DNA from 4 places in the Vreelandella sp. DA03-1M genome. Region 1 is predicted to be linked to each of the others. Evidence: predicted binding sites of a transcription regulator. Region 1 holds the regulator's gene; each other region holds the start of a gene.
What was found. Region 1 encodes LexA, which represses DNA repair genes until DNA is damaged. Its sites were predicted from a motif close to TACTGTNTANNTANACAGTA; they were not measured.
Positions count from the first base shown of each region.

Region 2: a site for LexA is predicted at 3,948-3,967, ahead of ruvA (Holliday junction branch migration protein RuvA). Genes of this name have one in related genera too.
Region 3: a site for LexA is predicted at 2,410-2,429, ahead of recA (recombinase RecA). Genes of this name have one in related genera too.
Region 4: a site for LexA is predicted at 3,624-3,643, ahead of ACXUPB_RS03685 (LexA family protein). Genes of this name have one in related genera too.

Region 1 covers NZ_CM146798.1:2,576,193-2,582,082, reverse strand. Annotated here, with positions in the region: gene ACXUPB_RS12030 (ribonuclease J) at 1-80, opposite strand, end outside; gene purU (formyltetrahydrofolate deformylase) at 311-1,165, shown strand; gene ACXUPB_RS12020 (energy-coupling factor ABC transporter permease) at 1,190-1,861, shown strand; gene lexA (transcriptional repressor LexA) at 1,871-2,551, opposite strand; gene ACXUPB_RS12010 (IS5 family transposase) at 2,832-3,776, opposite strand; gene ACXUPB_RS12005 (TetR/AcrR family transcriptional regulator) at 3,980-4,657, shown strand; gene ACXUPB_RS12000 (L,D-transpeptidase) at 4,635-5,171, shown strand; gene nagZ (beta-N-acetylhexosaminidase) at 5,236-5,890, shown strand, end outside.
Region 2 covers NZ_CM146798.1:2,334,874-2,340,763, forward strand. Annotated here, with positions in the region: gene ACXUPB_RS10830 (D-2-hydroxyacid dehydrogenase) at 1-900, opposite strand, end outside; gene ACXUPB_RS10835 (FmdB family zinc ribbon protein) at 1,137-1,436, shown strand; gene aspS (aspartate--tRNA ligase) at 1,502-3,283, shown strand; gene ruvC (crossover junction endodeoxyribonuclease RuvC) at 3,360-3,923, shown strand; gene ruvA (Holliday junction branch migration protein RuvA) at 4,036-4,644, shown strand; gene ruvB (Holliday junction branch migration DNA helicase RuvB) at 4,712-5,749, shown strand; gene ybgC (tol-pal system-associated acyl-CoA thioesterase) at 5,746-5,890, shown strand, end outside.
Region 3 covers NZ_CM146798.1:762,103-767,992, reverse strand. Annotated here, with positions in the region: gene alaS (alanine--tRNA ligase) at 1-584, opposite strand, end outside; gene ACXUPB_RS03625 (regulatory protein RecX) at 828-1,292, opposite strand; gene recA (recombinase RecA) at 1,317-2,390, opposite strand; gene ACXUPB_RS03615 (CinA family protein) at 2,494-3,027, opposite strand; gene mutS (DNA mismatch repair protein MutS) at 3,111-5,672, shown strand; gene fdxA (ferredoxin FdxA) at 5,839-5,890, shown strand, end outside.
Region 4 covers NZ_CM146798.1:774,909-780,798, forward strand. Annotated here, with positions in the region: gene oadA (sodium-extruding oxaloacetate decarboxylase subunit alpha) at 1-1,124, shown strand, start outside; gene ACXUPB_RS03675 (sodium ion-translocating decarboxylase subunit beta) at 1,135-2,457, shown strand; gene ACXUPB_RS03680 (IMPACT family protein) at 2,554-3,171, opposite strand; gene ACXUPB_RS03685 (LexA family protein) at 3,171-3,575, opposite strand; gene ccmA (cytochrome c biogenesis heme-transporting ATPase CcmA) at 3,773-4,420, shown strand; gene ccmB (heme exporter protein CcmB) at 4,507-5,220, shown strand; gene ACXUPB_RS03700 (heme ABC transporter permease) at 5,235-5,890, shown strand, end outside.

The DNA.
Region 1 (5,890 bases):
TTGGGAAGATCCTGACGGATCATCATGCCGCAATCGACGGCTATCCAGTGATCGTCGTAGCCGTATAGCGTTAGATTCATTCCAATCTCACCGCATCCCCCCAGCGGCAACATGCGCAGCGGTGGACGACGACGGGGACGAATTTGAACGCGTGGTGAATGCATCTGTTATGAAAAACCTAAAAAGTAGTGACTTAACTATACGGGAAGGCAGGGGCGGCTAACAATCTTCCATGCCCTTCCGATACACTATGCGACCTAAGCCGCTGGTTTGTCATAATTAACTTAGCAATAGGTCAAGAGTAGCTCACATGTCTCATTATTATCGTTTAGTGGTTTCCTGTCCTGACCGGGTGGGGATTGTTGCACGGGTATCGAGCTTTATTGCCCAGCAGGGCGGCTCCATTACCGAAGCCAGCCAGCACTCCGATTTAGAAACCGGCTGTTTTTTTATGCGTTACGAAATCTTGGCGGATTCAGTGGGGATGTCGGTGGAGGCGCTACGTGCAGCATTCGAGCCGGTGGCGATCGAATTTGATATGCAGTGGTCATTGGTGGATACACAGCAGCGCCGTCGGGTGGTATTGATGGTCTCTCGAGAGTCACACTGCTTGGTAGATTTACTTTATCGCTGGCAGGCCGGTGAGTTGGATTGCGATATTGTCGGCGTCATTTCCAACCATGATGATATGCGTTCATTGACCGAGTGGTATGGCATTCCTTATCACTATGTGCCAGTCGACCCCGATAACAAGCAAGTGTCGTTTGCCAAGGTGCAAGCAGAAATCGATAGTGCGCGCGCTGATTGCGTCGTGCTGGCGCGTTATATGCAAATTCTGCCGCCTGACCTGTGCGCACGCTATGCAGGGCGGGTGATTAATATACATCACAGTTTTTTACCCTCTTTCGCTGGGGCGAAGCCCTACCACCAGGCATATCAGCGCGGTGTGAAGCTGATTGGCGCCACCTGCCACTACGTCACCGAGGAACTCGACGCGGGCCCGATTATCGAACAGGATATTCATCGCGTTAGCCACTGCCATACCCCAACCGATTTAGTCCGCTTTGGGCGTGATGTTGAAAAAGCCGTTCTCGCACGCGGTTTACGCTGGCATCTTGAGGATCGTGTTTTAGTGCATGGCAACAAGACCGTGGTATTTAGCTAACGCTCGATAAAGTGAGAAGCCGCTATGTCGTTCGCACAAAGTGTACTGGCGCCCTGGGCGCTGATATTCACCTCGCTACTCTCGTTAGGCGTAGTGGTGTGGGCTCTTTGGCGGCGGCCCTGGAAAGCGTTACTGGAAGACACTGCCCTTCAGCACCGTTGGTTAGGCGCAACGCTAGCTGTGGTGCTGATGTGGCAGCTGCGCGCTCAGGCGGTCGACTGGCTAACGCTGCATCTCGTTTTTACGGTATTGATGACACTCGTGTTTAAAGCGCCACTAGCGCTGCTCAGCAATGTACTCATCCATGTGGCAATGGTAGTTATCGGCCGCAATGAGTGGACGTTGCTGGGGGCGAATGTACTGGTAACGGGCATTGTTCCGGCTGCCATTATTGGCACAGTGTGGCGGCTGGTAGATCGCCGCCTGCCGGATAACCTGATGGTGTTTCTATTTGCCTGCGGATTTTTTGGGGCGGCGTTGGCAACATTAGGGGCAGGGCTGGCTGCCGTGCTGCTGATCATCGTGGCAGGCACAGACCCTAACGCTATCTATCTTGCCCAGGAGTATGCTCGCTTCTTACCTCTACTAATGCCTTCAGAGGCGTTTATTACCGGGATGCTGCTGAGTATTCTGCTGGTCTATCATCCTAATTGGGTGGCCACCTTTAATGACCACCGCTATATCGACATGCAGTAGCGACGGTGGTTAGCCCAATGCCTGGCCATTACCGCCACGAATAACGCCAACGCCGACACCTTCGATATCGAGTGACTGTGAACGCAGGTCGATTTCAATGGGCGCAAAGTCTGCATTTTCCGCAAATAGCGTTACTTGGTGGCCCTGGCGTTTGAAGCGTTTAACCGTTACCTCATCCTCTAGGCGTGCCACTACAATCTGGCCATCGCGCACCCGCTCGGTACGGTGAACTGCCAATAAATCACCTTCTAAAATACCAATATCCTTCATCGAAAGGCCTCGCACACGCAGCAAATAATCGGCTTTAGGAGTGAAGTACTCGGCTGGCAGAGGGCAGTAACGGTCAATATGCTCAGCAGCTAGGATAGGGCTCCCGGCGGCTACTTCGCCAATCACCGGTAGGCCAGCAGGCGAGGCTTCAATATTGGCAGCGGGCAACGCGCTTAAGGTGCTGTCTACTACCTCTTGGGGCTCTTGATTAGGTAGGCGAATACCGCGTGACGTATTGCGAATAATGCGAATAGCGCCTTTACGCTCTAGCGCGCGCAGGTGCTCTTCCGCTGCGTTAGGTGAACGGAAACCCAGCGCTTTCGCAATTTCAGCACGGGTCGGAGGGTAGCCAAATTCGCCCATGGTCTTAACAATAAAATCAAATACGTGCTGTTGGCGAGCGGTTAGCGGACGCGACATACCAGACTCCAATAATAGTGAATAGACAGTAACAAATTAAATGTCGATTTAATCGATAAGTGGTTAAGTATACAGTATGTTCCTCTGTCCAGTATATGTCTTGTCAACCCCTATCGAGAAAGGCCCCCGAATTTTTCCTAGGGAAGGTCTGAATAACTGCCGATATTCATCACCGCTCACTTGAGCCGAGAAAAAATCGAAAATTCAGACATTCTTCTCCCGTTCTTTGTGTATTTTTGCCCGTTTCCCGCTCATTGAGCGGAAAACGGGCGCAATCGCCCTATTCCCATAGGTATTTCTCACTGATCAGCAGGTTGCTGAACGCCGCCAGCAAGTGCAGGCGCTGAGTGTTTTTGGCCAGTCCACGATAGCGAGCCTTGCCATAACCAAAAACTTGTTTGATGTACCGAAAGGGGTGCTCCACCTTGGCACGGATACTGGCTTTGATTTTTTCGACTTTCTGTCGCCTGGCATCTAGCTGCTTGCGGGTGCCAGGCCGTTTGGCAATATACCAAGAGACATCGTTGCGGTGCTTGTGCTCGTCTCGTTTTTGAATACCAAGGTAACCGGCATCACCGAAGACGCGTTGCTCTTCACCGTGAAGGAGCTTATCGGCAGGCACAATGTCATGGACATTGGCAGCCGTGGTCTCAATGCTGTGAATCAACCCAAGCTTATCGTCGACACCTATGTGCATTTTCATGCCAAAGTGCCAAGAGCTACCTTTTTTAGTTTGGTGCATTTGCGGATCGCGCTCGCCTTTTTTGTTTTTGGTGGAACTAGGCGCAGAAATGATAGTGGCATCGACAATGCTCCCTTCGCGCAGCATCAGGCCATTTTTCTCCAGGTGGTTGTTCACTTCCTGGAACAGCACCTTGCCAAGGCCGTGGCGTTCCAGAAAATGGCGAAACTTGAGAATCGTGGTTTCGTCCGGCAATCGGTCCAGTTTCAAACCGGCGAATTGGCGCATGGACTCGATCTCGTAGAGGGCGTCTTCCATGGCCGGATCGCTCAGGTTGTAAAACAATTGCATGCAATGGACGCGGAGCATGGCAGACAGTTGATACGGAGGCCGCCCGCTCTCGCCCTTGGGGTAATAACGGGCTACCTTCTTCTCCAACTGCGTCCAGGGGATCAGCTTGTCCATCCGCTCCAGAAAGAGTTCGCGGCGGGTCTTTCGCTTCTTGTTCTGGTACTCGGCTTCTGAGAAGGTGATTTGATCCATGGCAGCACTGAATCCTATGCAGTTGACGATAGCCGTATTATCGCTGATGGCAGTGACTTTTTCAGAGCTTCCCTAATCGTTTTAAACTAAGCTTCTACTGATATAGACAGCCATATTCCATCAGAAAATCAAGCGTTGAGCCCTCCAACGTAATGGCATAGAATTTTGCTATGTTTTAAACACTCGTTTCCCCGGAGAGCGGCATGGCTCAATCTGATACGGTAACTCGAATACTCGACACCGCGGAAGTGCTGTTTGCTGAGCGAGGTTTTGCTGAAACATCGCTGCGCAACATCACTAGCAAAGCGCGCGTCAATTTAGCGGCGGTGAATTACCATTTTGGTTCCAAAAAAGCCTTAATTCAGGCCGTGTTTTCACGCTATCTGGACCCGTTCACTCAGCGTTTTCATACCGCGCTTGATGAACTTGAAGCCCAGCATGCAGGGCGCGTTATTCCGTTGGAAACGCTACTCGAAACAATGGCGACCAGCGTGCTGGCAGTGCCTGCCGAGCGCAACAGTTTAAAGGTGTTTATGCGCTTGCTGGGCCTTGCCTATAGCCAAGCGCAGGGGCACCTTCGGCGTCATATTCAGCAAGAGTATGGTGATGTGTTTACCCGCTTCACTGAGCTAGTGCGTCAAGCAACGCCCGACTTGCCTGACGCGGAACGCTTTTGGCGGCTACACTTTATGCTTGGTACGGTGATTTTTACGCTTTCAGGCCTTGATGCACTGCGCGACATCGCTGAAAAGGATTATCACGAGCAGGTCACCGTGCGGGATTTGGTTAGGCGGTTGCGCCCGGTAGTGGTGGCTGCCATGAATGCACCGTTGCCCCCAGCACTTGAAGAAGGAAAATATGCGAACGCCCAAGCTCGCTGAGCTTCCCCCTGTAGAGAACATCTGGTTGGAAATCGATACCACACAGCAGCAGCTACGCTGTTGGCGAGGGCCGAAGGTGCTGCATGAGTGTGAAGTATCGTCTGGCCTCGCGGGCGTCGGTGAGTACAATGGCAGTGGCAAAACACCCCAGGGTTGGCACTATATAAGAGCCGCTATTGGCAGCGGGATGCCTGATAATGCGGTATTTCGTGGTCGTCGCTGGACGGGAGAGGCATTTTCTCCTGCGCTAGCTGAAGCATATCCGAAGCGGGATTGGATTTTGACCCGCATCCTGTGGCTATGCGGATTAGAAAAAGGCGTGAACCGTGGTGGACAGGTCGATTCACAGCGTCGCTATATTTATCTTCATGGTACGCCACCTGATCAGCCCATGGGCGTTGCTGCCTCCCACGGCTGTATTCGTTTACGCAATAGTGATTTGCTCTATATCTTTTCGTTAGCGTTACCAGGTACCCCCGTTTGGTTGCACGGCGGTCGTCAGTCATTTGACTAATCCGTTTTGACACCGCTAGACGATCGTCTAGAATCACCGCCTCTTTTTTAATGGACCTATCACGATGACTCAACCGTTAGGCCCGGTCATGCTCGACCTTGAAGGCCCGAAATTAACGGCCGCAGAAAAGCGCTTGCTGCTAGAACCGTCGGTAGGGGGGGTTATTCTGTTTGCCCGCAATGTCGAGAACGGCTATCAAGTACGCCAACTATGCAGCGATATTCGACGTGTGCGTGCGGACTTATTGCTTGCTGTTGATCAAGAGGGTGGCCGCGTTCAGCGCATTAAAGAGGGGATGACGCGCCTTCCCGCCATGGCTCGCATTGGGGAGTGTTATAGCGCTAATCCCGATGACGGTCTTGCGCTCGCAAAAGATGCTGGCTGGCTATTGGGCATGGAAATGGCTGCCTGCGGTTTGGATCTTAGCTTTGCTCCGGTACTGGATGTCGAAAGCGGCGTCTCAAGTGTTATTGGTGACCGAAGTTTTAGCCGCGATCCGCAGCATGTGGCTCAGCTTGGCAGCGCCTTTATTCAAGGGCTCCATGATGCTGGTATGGCCGCTGTCGGGAAACACTTCCCCGGTCACGGCGGCGTCGCGGCAGACTCTCACGTTGCGCTGCCGGTGGATGACCGTCCGCTAGAGGTGATTAAACAACGCGACCTGGTGCCCTTTGCCCATTTAGCCGCGCCGTTAGACGGCGTGATGCCAGCGCATGTGA
Region 2 (5,890 bases), 240 kb from region 1:
GCTGACAATATTCTGGCGCGCTTCCGGTGTAATCCAGGCGTTGTGGGGCGTTACGATTAAGTTGAGCGGCTCGTGAAGTGCATCGAGCAGTGGATGGCCGTCTCTGGGCGGTTCTGCAGGGAGTACATCAACGCCCAAGCCGCCCAGCTTGCCACTACGCAGCGCCTCTAGTGCAGCGACTTCGTCGATAACTCCGCCGCGGGCGCAGTTGATCAGCAGTAGTGATGGCTTTGCACTGGCCAGACGCTGTCGATTAATCAAATGCTTAGTGGCGTCACTAAGGGGGCAGTGAAGGCTGATCACGTCTGCTTCTGGGAGCAGGTCATCCAGCGCAGGGCGCTTATCATTGGCTTCATTACCCGGCCTGGCGGCGAAGGTCACGCGCATGCCAAACGCCTCCGCTAGGCGTGCCACTTCTGTGCCTAGTTCACCTTGCCCTACCATGACTAAATGTTTATCCGACAATTGCAGTGTCGGGTAGTCCTGCAAACAGAAAAAGGCGCTACGCTGCCATTCGCCTGCCGCGACATCACGCTGATAAAGCGGAAGTCGATTGGCTAATGTCAGCATCAGCATCAAGGTATGCTGGGAAACACTGGCGGTGCCGTAAGCCGCGACGTTTTTAACCTCGATACTCTGCTCTTTTGCCGTTTCAAGATCGATGTTATTAAGCCCCGTAGCGAGCACACATATCAGCTTGAGTTTAGGCAATTGCTGCAACGTTTCAGCGTCTAGTACCACCTTGTTAACAATGGCGATGTCGGCATTCGCTAGGCGTTCAAGTGCCTGCTGGGTGGTGCTTTGCTCAAACACCTCAAGATGTGTGACTGACTCTTTAATAGCGCTTAAGTTGATCCCAGGGCCGAGGCTTTGCGCGTCCAGTGTTACTGCATGAGACATTTTATTCTCTCCATTAACTGCCGAAGGCTGCATAACCTTGCTCGGCAGGGGTCACAAAAGGGTATAATGGCGGCGCTTATCAACCGCAGCCTTGGAATTTATCCTGACTGGCCACATATTGGCAGCTTGGCAGCGTTTGTGTTCGCCACTGTTCTTTTCTTTCAGTACTTGGTCTTATAGGACTGGGTCTGTCAGTACTGAATCTGTCAGGGTTGAGCTTTTTAGGAGCCAATAACATGCCCATCTATGAATATGAGTGCAAGGCCTGTGGCCATCGCCTGGAAAAATTGCAAAAAATTAGTGCCGATCCGTTGAAGGATTGCCCTACATGCCAAAGCGATGGCTTGGAACGGCTGGTCTCGGCCGCGGGTTTCCGCTTGGCCGGCGGCGGTTGGTACGAAACCGATTTCAAAACGGGTAGCAAAAAGAACTTGGTTGCTGACAGTAAAGCTGCATCCACAGAGACCGCTAAATCAAGTGATTCCAGTGCTACTCCCAAGAGCGTTACTCCCAGTGACAAAGGCGCCGCAGCATAACTGCGGCAGTCAGGGTCGGGACGCCCGCGACACATTAATTGCCACGTAACAGAACAGGATTTGACATGCGCAGCCATTATTGCGGCCAGCTAAACGAAACTTTGGTGGATCAAACGGTTACGGTATGCGGGTGGGTTCATCGCCGCCGCGACCACGGTGGGGTAATTTTCCTCGACATGCGCGATCGCGATGGCATCGCTCAGTTCGTGGTCGACCCTGATACCGCCGAGGCGTTCGCCACTGCCGACCGTGCCCGCAGTGAGTATGTCCTGCGTATCACTGGACGTGTTCGGCTGCGCCCTGAAGGTACTCAAAACGCCACCATGCCCACAGGCATGATTGAAATATTGGCGAAAGAGGTCGAAGTACTCAACACTGCGATTACACCGCCTTTCCAACTGGATGAGCATGGCAAGGTAGGCGAAGAGGTGCGCTTAAAGCACCGTTATATCGACCTTCGCCGCCCGGATATGATTGAGAAGCTGCGCTTGCGTTCAAGCATTTCTCACAACGTACGTGCTTATCTTGAAAGCCAGGGCTTCCTGGATATCGAAACGCCGGTACTCACGCGTGCCACGCCTGAAGGGGCCCGCGATTACCTAGTGCCAAGCCGCACTCACGCGGGAAGTTTCTTTGCGCTTCCCCAGTCACCACAGCTCTTTAAGCAGCTGTTGATGGTGGCCGGTTTTGACCGCTATTACCAAATCGCCAAGTGCTTCCGCGATGAAGACCTACGCGCCGACCGTCAGCCTGAGTTCACTCAGATTGATATTGAAGCGTCGTTCGTGGAAGAGAACGACATCATGGGCATTACTGAATCCATGATTCGTCAATTGTTCCAAGATGTGCTTAACGCTGAATTGCCTGAATTCCCGCGTATGACCTGGCAGGAAGCGATGGATCGTTTCGGCTCTGATAAGCCGGATCTACGTATTCCGCTAGAATTGACCAATGTCGACGATCTGATGCAGCAAGTCGATTTCAAAGTTTTCTCTGGCCCGGCCAGCGCGGATGATGGTCGTGTAGCGGCGCTGAAAGTACCCGGTGGCGCTAAGCTGTCGCGTAAAGAGATCGACGAATACACCAAGTTTGTCGGCATCTACGGTGCCAAGGGCTTGGCGTGGATCAAGGTCAACGAGCGCGCTAAAGGGCTTGAGGGTCTGCAGTCGCCGATCGTTAAGTTCATGGAAAATATCGTTGAAGAATTGCTCGATCGGGTAGGCGCTGAAGATGGCGATATCATCTTCTTTGGTGCGGATAAGACCCGTATCGTCAACGAAGCCATTGGCGCGCTGCGCGTCAAGCTGGGCGCTGACCTTGAGCTCTACACTCAGGAATGGGCACCGCTGTGGGTCGTCGACTTCCCAATGTTTGAAGCTGACGACAATGGCCGCCTTAGCCCGCTTCACCACCCCTTTACCGCGCCTTCTTGCAGCCCGGAAGAGCTAAAGGCCGACCCAGCGAGCGCACTTTCGCGCGCTTACGATATGGTGCTCAACGGTACCGAATTGGGCGGCGGCTCTATTCGTATCCACGACCAAACCATGCAGAGCACTGTGTTCGAGATCCTCGGCATTGGTGAAGAAGAAGCTCAAGAAAAATTTGGCTTCTTGCTGGATGCGCTTCAGTACGGCGCGCCGCCTCATGGTGGCTTAGCCTTTGGTTTGGACCGCCTCGTCATGCTGATGGTGGGTGCTAAGACTATTCGTGAAGTCATCGCCTTCCCGAAAACCCAAAGCGCTGCTTGCTTAATGACGAATGCCCCAGGCGAAGTCAGTCCTGAACAGTTAAAAGATTTAAACATCCGTCTACGCCAGAAGGCCAAGCCGGAAGCAGCCACCGAATAACGTGGCTGGTTAAGTGCCTAACACCGACGCCCCGGCGTCGGTGTTTTTGTATAAAGCCCCAACGAGTGTCGACGACATGGATGAGAAAAAGCCTGCTAATCCTGTCCGTATCCTAGGTATTGACCCAGGGTCACGCGTGACAGGGTATGGGGTAATCGACGTGGTCGGTGTGAAGCCCTGCTACGTGGCAAGTGGTTGTATTCGCACGGCGGAAGGGGCGCTAGAACAACGGCTGGCACAGATTTATGCCGGTCTTAGCGAAGTCGTCGGGTTGCATCGGCCCAACCAAGTGGCTATTGAGCGCGTGTTTATGGCCAAAAACCCTGATTCGGCGCTCAAGCTGGGCCAGGCGCGGGGTGCGGCGCTTGTCTGCATGGCCAATCATGGATTGAGCCTTGCCGAATACGCCGCGCGGCAGATTAAACAGGCGGTGACAGGCCAGGGCGGCGCGGACAAAGAGCAAGTCCAGCATATGGTGACCGCTATTTTGCAGCTTTCCGCTACTCCCCAGGCTGATGCGGCGGATGCGCTAGCAATTGCATTAACGCATGCCTTTAGTGGTTCTGTCTTTAGCAGCCATGGCCTACCCGCCGCGTCAACACGGGCCCGTCGTCGCTCTACCGGTCGCTGGCGGCTGTAGCGGTTGCTCTGCGTGTGGCTGAACTACTGGTCACCTGTACAGAGTCGCTTTATAGTAAACGTCTGTTTTCACCCTCTTGTTTTATTATTTCAACACCTGTGCGAGCGACTTTATGATTGGACGTCTAAGTGGCCAGTTACTGGCAAAGCAACCTCCCTGGATTGTGATCGACGTTCATGGTGTAGGCTATGAGCTGGAAACCTCGATGAATACGCTGGTAGCACTGCCTGCCGTCGGTGAAAGCGTTTCATTATTTACTCATCTAACAATTCGTGACGATGCCCATTTGTTATATGGGTTTGGTAGAGAGCATGAACGAGCGCTTTTCCGCGCGCTGATCAAAGTCAATGGGGTGGGGCCCAAGCTGGCGTTGGCGATTTTATCAGGTATGGATGAAGACGCCTTTATGCGCTGTGTGCGTGATGATGACAGCAAGGCGCTGACAACACTTCCGGGGGTGGGCAAGAAAACCGCCGAGCGGCTGATTATCGAAATGCGTGACCGCTTCCCCGAATGGGAAGATGGCAGTAACGCACTACTGCCTCTAGAGGCAACTAATGGCCGAGCATCCGCCCGTGATAGCCTTGCCGATGCAGAAGCCGCCTTAGTAAGCTTGGGGTACAAGCTGACTGAGGCATCGAAAATGCTTGCCGACATTGACCCTAATCAGTCCACCGAGGCACTGATTAAAGCCGCGCTCACCCAACGCATGAGTGGCTAAGCGAGCTCGCATTAGAAAACGTCAATTCGACACTGTCATTTTGTAATCGTTATTAAGAAGAGCACTTATGCTAGAACACGATCGGCTGATCGCCGCTGAGCCCGAACAGGGGGAGGTGCGTATTGATTATGCAACTCGCCCTAAGCGGCTGGATGACTATATTGGCCAGCCGCGTGTCCGCGAGCAGTTGGAAATCTTTATTGGCGCTGCACGGCTGCGTGAAGAGAGCCTGGACCACACGTTGGTATTTGGTCCGCCTGGGTTAGGTAAAACGACACTCGCGCATATTATTGCCACCGAGATGGGGGTCGGAATGAAGTCGACCTCTGGCCCGGTGTTGGAGCGGGCGGGGGATCTCGCTGCCATGCTGACCAATCTTGAGCCTGGCGATGTGCTTTTTATCGATGAAATTCACCGTTTGTCGCCGGTGGTCGAGGAAGTGCTTTACCCCGCCATGGAAGATTTCCAACTGGATATTATGATTGGCGAAGGGCCCGCGGCACGTTCTATTAAGCTGGATCTTCCCCGCTTTACGCTGGTGGGGGCAACCACCCGGGCCGGTTTATTGACCTCTCCGCTTCGTGACCGGTTTGGGATCGTCCAGCGGCTCGAGTTTTATAACCTCGAAGAGCTGACCGAAATTGTTTCTCGCTCAGCGCGATTGTTGGGTGTAGAAACCAGCCAAGAAGGGGCGATTGAAGTTGCCCGCCGCTCGCGTGGAACGCCGCGAATCGCTAACCGGCTGCTACGGCGTGTACGTGATTACGCAGAGATGAAAGGTAACGGCGTTGTGGATGTCGCCATGGCCGATGCCGCACTCAATATGCTCAATGTTGATCACCACGGCCTGGACCATATGGATCGGCGGTTACTGCTGGCCATGATCGATAAATTCGATGGTGGGCCGGTGGGGATTGATTCGCTATCAGCTGCTATCAGTGAAGAGCGCGATACGATCGAGGATGTCATTGAGCCCTATCTGATTCAGCAGGGCTTGATAATGCGCACGCCACGCGGGCGCGTCGTCACTCGTCAGGCGTGGCTGCACTTTGAACGTGTGCCCCACGAGCAGGCGACCGACATGGAAGGGGAGCGCCGTCCGTGAGTGATTTGGCTAACAATCGTTATCGTCTGCCGCTGCGTGTTTATATGGAAGATACTGACGCAGGCGGCATTGTCTACTACGTTAACTACTTGAAGTTTATGGAGCGGGCGCGTAGCGAATGGCTGCGCCAATTGGAGCTAA
Region 3 (5,890 bases), 1.8 Mb from region 1:
CGGTCGCCATCTTCTTCCGGGCTACCGGGAGGGCCGCCCCATACCTCTGGACCGTGGTCAAAAAAGATTTCCGAACTCGGACCACAAGGGCCGGTGTCGCCCATTTGCCAGAAGTTATCTTCGTCTAATTTGGAAAAGCGCTCGGGGTCAATACCGATCTCGTCTTTCCAGATACGTTCAGCTTCGTCATCGCTGACATGCACCGTGACCCACAGCTTCTCTTTAGGCAGACCTAGCGTTTCGGTCAGAAATACCCAGGCAAAGCGTATGGCGTCGTGCTTGAAGTAGTCGCCAAAGCTGAAGTTGCCCAGCATTTCAAAAAACGTGTGGTGACGTGCGGTATAGCCGACATTGTCTAAATCATTATGCTTACCGCCTGCGCGTACGCAGCGCTGCGCAGATGCTGCACGCACGTATGGGCGTGGGTCGCGACCCAGAAACACATCTTTGAAAGGCACCATGCCGGCATTGGTAAACAGCAGCGTCGGGTCATTGCCCGGCACTAAAGAGCTGGTGGGTACAACCGTATGTCCCTGCTTTTCAAAGAAGGTAAGAAAGGCCTGTCTGATTTCTGCGCTTTTCATAGGGTATCCGTAACAAGAAAGCGTGGTGTCCCAGGGCGCTGTCGACGCTACCCTCAGGGGTCGCAAAGGGGCCATTATAGCGCAGTTGTCAAACGACTAAAGCCGCACTTAGTGGCAGAGAGGCAAACTACTAGGTAGAAAAGCGTAGGAGAGCGCTATTAGAAAGGTAAGAGAAGGCGTTTTACAGGCAGGGGGAAAGTATTACAGACAAGAGAAAATATATTACAAGCAGGAGAAAAATTATTACAGACAGGAGAGCGCGTAGCGGATTTGCTCAAAATCGAAGCCACGACTAGCCAGAAAGCGCTCGCGTCGAGCGCGCTCTTTAGGCGTCTCACCAGGGCTATCGAAGCGTCGCGCCAGCGTTTCCCGGGCTAGCTCGAACCAGTCAACCTGCTCCCCTTCTTCCACCTCTTCAAAAGCGGTATTAAGGGTTTCCTGATCAACGCCGCGTTGGCGAAGCTCGCCTTTAATACGAATAACACCCTGGCCGCGCAGAATGCGCGAGCGTACGAAACTAGCCGCAAAACGCGCATCAGACTGCAGGTCCTGTTCGGCCAGAGCGTCTAAACACTCGTCGATAGCGGTATCGTCGAAGGCTTTTTTCTTCAAGCGCTGGACTAGTTCGGCGCGAGAGTATTCGCGCCGAGCCAGTAAGCCAATCGCGATGTCACGGGGCGTGGCATCGCGCTGAGACATAAAGGCCATTAGATTGTCTCGGTTAGAACAGACTTAGATCAGATCGTCATCGCTGGCATCCACTTCAGCCGCTGCTTCGGCAGATGCATCTTCCTTCTCCTTTTTAGGATCAGGCTTGGCCAAGAGCTGCTCACGAATTTGCGTTTCGATTTCGAGCATAATGTCTGGATGCTCTTCCAGGTAAAGCGCGGAGTTTGCTTTACCCTGGCCGATTTTCTTGCCTTTATAGCTGTACCAAGCACCGGCTTTATCGACTAGGTTGCACTGCACACCCAGGTCAATAACCTCGCCAGCGTGGTAGATACCCTTGCCGTAAAGGATTTGGAATTCAGCCTGACGGAATGGCGGCGCCACCTTATTTTTGACTACTTTCACGCGGGTTTCGTTACCGGTGACTTCATCGCCCACTTTCACCGAGCCGGTGCGGCGAATATCCAGACGCACGCTGGCGTAGAACTTAAGCGCGTTACCGCCAGTAGTGGTTTCGGGTGAACCAAACATCACGCCAATCTTCATGCGGATCTGGTTGATGAAGATCACTAAGCAGTTGGCGTTTTTGATATTACCGGTGATTTTACGTAGCGCCTGAGACATCAAACGCGCCTGGAGACCAACGTGAGAGTCGCCCATTTCGCCTTCGATTTCAGCGCGCGGGGTCAACGCAGCGACCGAGTCGATAACGATGACATCAACACCGCCGGAGCGTACCAGCATGTCGGTAATTTCCAGCGCCTGCTCACCGGTATCCGGCTGGGAAACCAGCAGATCATCCAGGTTAACGCCCAGTTTTTCTGCGTAGCTGGGGTCAAGCGCGTGCTCGGCATCAACGAAGGCGCATATTTTGCCCTGCTTTTGTGCTTGAGCAATCACCGAAAGGGTCAGCGTCGTTTTACCCGATGATTCCGGGCCAAAGATTTCGCAAACACGACCAAACGGCAGACCGCCGATGCCGAGCGCGATATCCAGCCCCAGAGAACCCGTGGAAACCGACGGCATGACCACACGCGGTGCGTCGCCTAGACGCATGACGGTGCCCTTGCCGAACTGACGGTCGATTTGGGTGAGTGCAGCGTTTAGCGCTTTAGTGCGGTTGTCATCCTGAGCCATTCAGAGATTCCTCATAACAAGCTGTATAATTACCCAGTAGTATGCCAAAGATTGTGCCGTAAACAAATCCTTGATCACGCTTTCTCTTAACTATTTTCCTTCCCTACTCCTGCTTGCCTGCCTTCACCTGTGCATCCAGGCGTGCCACCAGCCCTGCCAGCGCTTGACGCACTGCCTGCTCGCGCACGGCTTGGCGATCCCCGGGGAAGTGGAAGCACTCGGCTTGCTGCTCAGCGGTATCACCCCAGGCGAGCCAAACGGTACCCACCGGCTTTTCAGCACTACCACCATCCGGCCCGGCCACCCCACTAACGGCAACGCCCAAGCCCGCACCGCTTTCCCGGCAGGCGCCTTGCACCATCGCTTTCACTACTTCTTCGCTCACCGCCCCGTGTTCTGCCAGTATAGCGTCTGGCACGCCGAGCAGGCGGGTCTTAGCCGCGTTCGCATAGGTCACATAGCCAGTTGTAAAGTAAGCAGAGCTACCCGCCGTGCTGGTAATCGCACTGGCGATACCACCGCCCGTGCAGGATTCAGCGGCGGTCACTTCCACCTTCAACTGCTGACAAAGCCGCCCTAGGCGCTGAGCTAACAGCGTCAAATCAAGATTTTTCAGGCTAGATACGCTGGGCACTATGGTCGCTCCTTCAAGTGAGTCGTCTGTTCAGCGTAGAATACTGTGTTTAGCTTTCTCAAAGAAATTGCTCAATCAGGACGCCCATGTCACAGGCCATTCCCCCTAACACGCCAATGATCACGCAGTATTTAAAGATCAAACGCGAACACCCCGAGGTTCTGCTGTTTTACCGGATGGGGGATTTTTACGAGCTATTTTTCGATGATGCCAAGCGCGCCGCGGCACTGCTGGATATTACGCTTACCCAGCGCGGCCAGTCGGGCGGCAAGCCCATCCCGATGGCAGGCGTACCTTACCATAGCGCTGAAGGCTATTTGGCGCGTCTGGTCGCCGGTGGCGAGTCAGTTGCCATCTGTGAGCAGATTGGCGACCCCGCTACCAGCAAAGGTCCCGTTGATCGCCAGGTAGTACGTATCGTCACCCCCGGCACGCTCCACGATGAAGCGCTGCTCGATGCCCGCCGCGACAACGTACTGGTATCAGTCTCCCCCGGTAAAGATAGCTGGGGCCTTGCCTGGCTGGAACTCTCTAGCGGCCGCTTCAACGTATTGGAAGTGGAAAGCGAAGCGGAGATGCTAGCCGAGCTTACCCGCCTCTCCCCTGCTGAGTTGCTGGTGCCCGAAAGCCTGACACTACCCGATGCCTGGTCGCAAAAGCGCAGCCTGCGCCGCCAAGGCGAGTGGCTGTTTGATTTGGAGAGCGCCACCCGCAGCCTGTGCGATCAGTTTGAAGTGCAGGATTTACGCGGCTTTGGCTGCGCGCACTTAACCACCGCACTGATTGCCGCCGGAGTGCTGATTGATTACGCCCGCGACACGCAGCGCTCGCGCTTGCCCCACGTGACCGCGATAAGCGTTGAGAATCGCGACGATGCAGTGGTAATCGACGCCGCCAGCCGACGTAACCTGGAAATCGATATTAACCTGGGTGGCAATAGCGACAACACCCTGGCGAGCGTGCTGGACACCTGCACCACCGCGATGGGCTCGCGGCTACTCAAACGCTGGCTGAATCGTCCGCTGCGCCAACGAGAGATTGTCCAAAACCGCCATGCAGGCGTGGCGTTGCTAAGCCTAGATGCCGCTTACATGTCACTGCGCGAGACGTTGAGCGATGTGGGCGATGTGGAGCGCATTCTGGCCCGGGTCGCGCTGTACAGCGCCCGGCCACGGGATTTGGCACGCCTGCGGGATGCACTGGTTACACTTCCTGAGCTTGAGCAGCAGCTCAGTGAGGTAGAGAGCGGCAGCGCGCTAGACAATCTGCGCCCGCATATTCGCCCCTACCCAGAAATGGCCGATATGCTCAGCCGTGCGCTAGTCGAAAATCCGCCGGTGGTGATCCGCGATGGCGGGGTAATCGCCAACGGCTTTGATGCCGAGCTCGACGAGCACCGAGGCATGGCCGAGAATGCGGGCGACTACCTTGTTCGGCTGGAAACCCGCGAACGCGAGCGTACCGGGCTTGCCAATCTCAAAGTCGGCTATAACCGCGTACACGGCTACTTTATCGAGCTGCCGCGCTCCCAGGCGCAGCAGGCACCCGCTGACTATATTCGCCGCCAAACGCTTAAAAACGCCGAGCGGTTTATTATCCCCGAGCTCAAAGAGTTTGAGGATAAGGCGCTGTCGGCTAAATCCCGCGCCCTGACCCGTGAAAAATGGCTTTATGACCGCCTGCTGGGTGAACTGAATAACAGTCTTCACGCGCTACAAAGCACCTCTCAAGCGTTAGCGGAGCTGGATGTGCTGTGCGCCTTTGCCGAACGCGCCGAGGCGTTAAGCTGGGTGCGCCCAACGCTGAGCGAGGCCACCGGCATTCGTATCGAGGCGGGACGGCACCCTGTGGTTGAACAGGTTAGCGAAACCCCCTTTGTGCCCAATGACGTTACGCTTAACCCCGACCAGCATATGCTGATTATTACTGGCCCTAATATGGGTGGTAAATCGACCTATATGCGGCAAACAGCGTTGATTGCTCTGCTCGCCCACTGCGGCAGCTTTGTGCCCGCCGATGCCGCAGAGATCGGCCCGCTGGATCGGATATTTACCCGCATTGGTTCGTCGGATGACCTCGCGGGCGGGCGCTCCACCTTTATGGTCGAAATGACCGAAACGGCCAATATTTTGCACAATGCCACGCATCAAAGCTTGATTTTGATGGATGAAATTGGCCGCGGCACTAGCACCTTTGACGGGTTATCGCTGGCCTGGGCGAGTGCGGAACATCTTGCCAAGGGGCGTGCACTAACGCTGTTTGCCACGCACTATTTTGAGATGACCGCCCTACCTGAACACATGGAAGGCGTGGCCAATATTCACCTAACGGCGACCGAGCATGGCGACAGCATCGTGTTCATGCACCGCATTGAAGCAGGCCCGGCTAGCCAGAGTTACGGTTTGCAGGTCGCTCAATTAGCGGGCGTACCTGGCCATGTGATTAAACGGGCCCGTGAGAAGCTGATGAGTCTGGAGCAGCGCGATGTAGATAACACAGCGCAAGCGCCGCGAACGGCTCCCCAGCAAAACGACCTGTTTGCAGCCGTGCCACACCCGGTGGTTGAAGCATTGGAAAATGTCGATATGGATGACTTAACGCCGCGGGAAGCGCTGTCGCTGTTGTATCAGTGGCGAGACCTGATCTAATGGTAAATATAGTAGGTTATACAGAAGCCCATAAGGCGCTTGCCGCGAGGTAGGCGCACCTCTAGAATGTCGCTCAAACTTTTAGCTTATAAAAAACGGCTGATTTATAACCATTCACGATTGACCATGGCTGAGAGACTCTCGGCCCTGCAAGAGGGATAGCAAGATGACGTTTGTCGTTACCGAGAACTGCATCCAGTGCAAATACACCGACTGTG
Region 4 (5,890 bases), 1.8 Mb from region 1:
ATACCTCGATCTCCTCCATGTCGATGACCTACGGCCACAGTCCGACCGAATCTGTCGTGGCGATGCTCAAAGACACCGGCCGCGACACCGGGCTGGATCTCGAGCTGCTGGAAGATATTGCCGGTTACTTCCGCGAAGTGCGTAAGAAGTACGCCGCCTTTGAAGGCTCGCTGCGCGGTATTGATTCACGCATTCTGATTGCTCAGGTGCCGGGCGGCATGCTGACCAATATGGAAGGCCAGCTCAAAGAGCAGGGTGCGGGCGATAAGCTTGACGATGTGTTGAATGAAATTCCTCGCGTGCGCGAAGATCTGGGCTTTATTCCGCTGGTGACGCCGACCTCGCAAATTGTCGGCACGCAGGCCGTTATGAACGTGATGATGGGCGAGCGTTACAAGTCTATTTCTAAAGAAGTTCAAGCGCTGCTCAAAGGTGAATACGGCGCGGCGCCCGCACCATTTAACGCCGAATTGCAAAAGCGCGTGTTGGAAGGCAGCGAGCCGATTACCTGTCGCCCGGCGGATAATCTCTCACCGGAAATGGGTCGGTTGGCTGCCGAGTTGAAAGAGAAGGCCAGCGCTGAAGATATTCGTTTGGCCGAAGGTGAGCGCGAAGTGGATGATGTGCTGACCTACGCGCTGTTTCCGCAGATTGGTTTGAAGTTCCTCAAGAACCGCGATAATCCCGATGCCTTTGAGCCCGCTCCCCAGGTAGCTGAAGCAAGCGCTGAAAAGACACCCGCCAACATAGACATCAAAGCGCCCGCCACGAGCAGCGGCCCCGAAACCTACACCGTGAAACTCAACGGCAAATCCTTCGTGGTGGAGGTTTCCGAAGGCGGTGAGTTGGGTGAGGTGCAAGAGCAAACGGCAGCCAGTACTAGCGCACCCAAAGAGGAAACGCCTGCACCCAGTGGTGAAACCATTGATGCACCACTGGCGGGTAATATCTTCAAGGTGAACGTTCGCCCTGGTGAGCAAGTTGCTGAAGGTGATGTAGTCATCATTCTTGAAGCGATGAAAATGGAAACCGAAGTGCGTGCCAGCAGCGCAGGCACAGTGTCTAAGGTCAACGTCAGCGAGGGCGACAGCGTAGCCGTAGGCGATACGTTGATCGAGCTCTAAGGGCCCAGTAATGGATAAATTAGTCACGTTATGGGAAGGGTCTGGGCTCTATAACCTTGAGCTTGGTCAGGCGGTCATGATTCTGGTGGGTCTATTGCTGCTCTACCTTGCCATTTATAAGAAGTTTGAGCCGTTGCTGCTGGTGCCGATTGGCTTTGGTGGCATTCTGGCCAATATCCCTGAAGCCGGGCTAGCCATTTCTGCGCTCGACCAGGCGATTGAAGTGGCAAAACCCGCGGTGCTACAGCAAATGGCGGCAGCGCTGGGTGCGTCCCTTGACCCACTGGCGAACGCTGAAGCTTGGCGGGAGTCGCTGCAGATGATGGCGCACGATGGCGTCGCACCCGACCAACTGCGTGCTGCGCGAGATATCGCCGTGGGCGTTGGCTACAGCGACGGCATGCTTTATAACTTCTATAAAGTCGCAATCGGCTCGGGTATAGCCCCGCTGATTATCTTTATGGGCGTTGGGGCAATGACCGACTTTGGCCCGTTGCTGGCGAACCCGCGCACGCTGTTTTTAGGTGCGGCTGCCCAGTTTGGGATCTTTGCCACGCTGTTTGGCGCTGTGGTGCTTACCTCGATGGGCGTGATGGACTTCTCGCTTAATCAGGCAGCCGCCATTGGTATTATTGGTGGCGCTGACGGCCCAACGTCTATTTACGTTTCTAGCGTGCTGGCACCTGAACTATTGGGAGCGATTGCCGTGGCCGCCTACGCTTATATGGCGTTGGTGCCGCTGATTCAGCCGCCGATCATGCGTCTGCTGACTACCGAGAAAGAGCGGCAAATCAAGATGACTCAGCTGCGGCCGGTCTCCAAGCTGGAAAAAGTGGTCTTCCCACTGATGTTGTTGATTCTGGTCGCGCTGTTTCTGCCCGATGCTGCCCCGCTACTCGGCATGTTCTGCTTCGGTAACTTGATGCGCGAGTGCGGTGTGGTCGAGCGTTTATCGGATACTGCGCAGAATTCCCTGATCAATATTGTGACCATTATTCTTGGGCTGTCCGTCGGCTCCAAGTTAATGGCCGATAGCTTCCTGACGTTTGAAACGTTAGGCATTCTCGGGCTGGGGATTGTCGCCTTTGGGATCGGCACGGCCGCTGGGGTGTTAATGGCCAAGCTGATGAACCTGGTGAGCAAAATGCCCATCAACCCCTTAATTGGTGCTGCCGGTGTTTCTGCCGTACCGATGGCGGCACGGGTGGCCAACAAGGTAGGGCTGGAGTCTAACCCGCATAACTTCCTGTTAATGCACGCCATGGGGCCCAATGTGGCAGGGGTTATTGGGTCGGCGGTTGCGGCCGGGGTGATGATTAAATACCTGGGGTAATGCTGAAAGAGTGAGAAGACGAGCGCGGCGTACTGACAGGTTCAGTATGTCGCGTTTTTTTATGGGCTATTGCGATGGGCTATTTCGATGGGCTATCTAGTGAGTGAGAATATCGATAGCGCTCTTCAAGCGATTTTCTAGCGGGGAAAGGTCAAGTGGGTTGTCCCGTGGCCAACCAATGGTCAGACGAACACCGTCGCCATCGTAATCCGCTTGCTCAATGGGGATAGCCTGCTCATCGCACCAAGCGCGGGCAATCGCTTCGTTGGCAAATCCGAGCCGCAGGGTATAAAGATCGCGCTCGACCACTTCTCGGGTAGGTAGCGTCTCCAAAGCATGGCTAACCGCCTGGGCGTAAGCGCGGGCCAAACCGCCGGTGCCTAGTTTTGTCCCGCCGAAATAGCGGATCACCACGCAACCAATTTGACCTAATTGGCTGCCCTGCAGAACTTGATACATTGGGCGACCCGCGGTGCCGCCAGGTTCGCCATCATCAGAGAAGCCAATCAAATTTTGCTCGCCGGGTGGGCCAGCAATATAGGCAGTGCAGTGATGGCTCGCATTGGGATGCTCGGCTTTAGCCGCCGCCAGTATGCGAGTGAATGCATCGATGTCTGAGGCTTGGCAGGTCCAGGTAATAAAGTGGCTCTTTTCGACTTCGATGTCAGTTGTCTGCCAAGACGAAAGAGGGAGTTCCGGCACCCGGTAGCGCATTAATGCTCCGTGATAGTAGGCTTGTTTTGCAGGCCAGCTCTTGGATGAGATTCAACACCCATCACCATGCCGAGCACCTGAATATCACGGTTATGCAAAAAAAGCGCTGGCTGCAACGTATCCTCAGGCCATAACTCTACGCCAAAGCGGCTGATCGAAAGTTGCTTTAAGACGATTTTTTGCTGGTTGATTTCGGCAACGGCGGTTTCTGTTTGGGCATCATGCTGATAACGCCGAATAATAATGACATCGCCATCGAACAAGTTGCAATCACGCATTGCGTTACCACGCACTTTAAGCGCATAGGTATTGCGACGGGTAATGCTAGGCGTTGGCGCATAGGTACGCGGAACCGAGCGTAAGTGGTTAGGCTTAACGGTAGGTGCTGCTATCGATATGGTCATTGAGAAATCTCCATTGCATGTTCTTTCATACAGTGGTTTTCAGTATAGACCTGTTTTTGCATACAGTGCTAGCAGTAATTGGTCTTACGCCATATTGATTGAGGTCATGCTGCGACCCAGCGCCGCATAGAGTGAGTGGCGAGAAACGGGCTTTCCGTGTAGAGTTCGACGCGAAATCAATGTGCCTGGAGAGACTCTTGAGCCTGTGTCTACAAGCCCGACAGCTGTCCTGCGAACGTGATGATCGCTCACTGTTTAAGGGGCTTGATCTCGACATTCGCAGCGGTGAAATCGTGCGAATTGAAGGGCCTAATGGCAGTGGTAAAACAAGCCTGCTTAAAATTCTCTCCGGGCAACTGAGCGACTATCAAGGCGAGCTGTTCTGGAATGGCGCTGCGATGCAGAGTGTCCGTGAACATTTTCTCGCTAATTTGCTCTATTTAGGACATGCCCCCGGCATCAAGTCGGGGCTATCCCCCTTAGAAAATTTAGCGTGGTATCAGGCGCTGAGTGGCGAGAGAAGTGGAGGACAGGGCAGCGGGGCGCATGAAGGCGAGGAGCAGCGCCTGGATGCCCTTGAACAGGTTGGCCTGGCAGGCTTTGAAGACGTGCCCGCCGGTCAACTTTCGGCAGGCCAGCAGCGCCGCGTGGCGCTGGCGCGATTGACGCTGACACCCCGCGCGCTGTGGGTGCTAGACGAGCCCTTCACCGCCATAGATCGCCACGGCGTTGCAGCCCTTGAAAGGCAACTGATTAGACATGCTCAAGCGGGCGGCTGCGTGCTAGTAACGACACACCACGAGCTAGCCGCGTCATCGCTGTTAAGACGCATAGCGCTTGGGTAGAGGAGACCGGATTGCAGGAAACAGGGTTGCAGGAAACAGGGCTGCACAGCTCTTCAGATAGCTCTCTAAACGGATCAGACTCCGTCATGGATGCCCCTTCAGTGCCACTGCTTGAGCATCAGGGCGGCCTGATGATCGCGGTGAAGGCCACGTTGGTGCGTGATTTGACGCTGCTGCTGAGACGTCGCGGTGAAGTGCTCAATCCGCTGGTGTTTTTTGCTCTGGTGATCACCCTGTTTCCGATCGCTATTTCACCCGACCCGGAGCTGTTGGCGACGATAGCGCCAGGGTTGCTATGGGTGGCGGCACTGCTAGCCGCGCTGCTGTCACTAGATAGCCTGTTTCGCAGCGACTACGACGACGGCAGCCTTGAGCAGCTGTTACTCGCCCCACAGCCGCTGGCTGCATTAAGTGTGGCGAAAGTAGCCGTGCATTGGCTGCTGACCGGGCTGCCGTTGGCACTGATGGCGCCACTGCTGGGCATTATGCTCGCACTGCCTGCGGGTAGCTATGCGGTGTTGGCGCTATCGCTGGCGCTGGGCACGGCGAGCTTGAGCCTGATTGGTGCCATTGGTGCAGCGTTAACCGTCGGCTTGGCGCGGGGCGGCGTACTGCTCTCGCTGCTAGTGCTGCCGCTGTATATTCCGGTACTCATTTTTGGCGCAGGTGCCGTCCAGGCGGCTATTTTGGGCGACGGTGTCTCTGCGCACTTGGCTATCTTAGGCGCGCTGCTGGCCGCTTCACTTATGTTAGCGCCGTGGGCGATTGCCGCATCGCTGCGTATCAGTATTAACGGTTAAGGACAGGACACGCTATGTGGGCCTTTATACACAAACTGGGATCACCTAAGTGGTTCTATGGCATTAGCGCCAAATTACAGCCCTGGTTTTGGGCCGCAGCGGCGCTGTTGCTGGTCACTGGCTCGCTGTGGGGGCTAGCGTTTGCCCCGGCGGATTATCAGCAGGGCAACAGTTTTCGGATCATTTATGTTCACGTGCCCGCGGCTTTTTTAGCACAATCGATTTTTGTCTCCATGGCAGTGTCCGGGCTGGTATTTATGGTCTGGAAAATTAAAGTCGCCGATATGGCGGCGGCGGTGATGGCACCCCTTGGTGCCGCGATGACCTTTGTTGCGCTATTTTCTGGCGCCGTATGGGGTGTACCGACCTGGGGCACCTGGTGGATGTGGGATGCCCGGCTTACTTCCATGCTGATTCTGCTATTTCTCTATTTAGGCGTGATTGCCCTGCGCGGTGCGTTTACCAGCCGCGATAGCGCCTCAAGGGCCGCCTCGGTGCTGGCCATGGTGGGCGTCATCAATATTCCCATCATCAAATACTCGGTGGATTGGTGGTACACCCTGCACCAGCCAGCCTCGTTTACGTTAACCTCGCGCCCGACGATGCCCACCGAGATGTGGCTACCGCTGGTCATTATGGTGCTGGGTTTCTACAGCTTTTTTATTGCCTT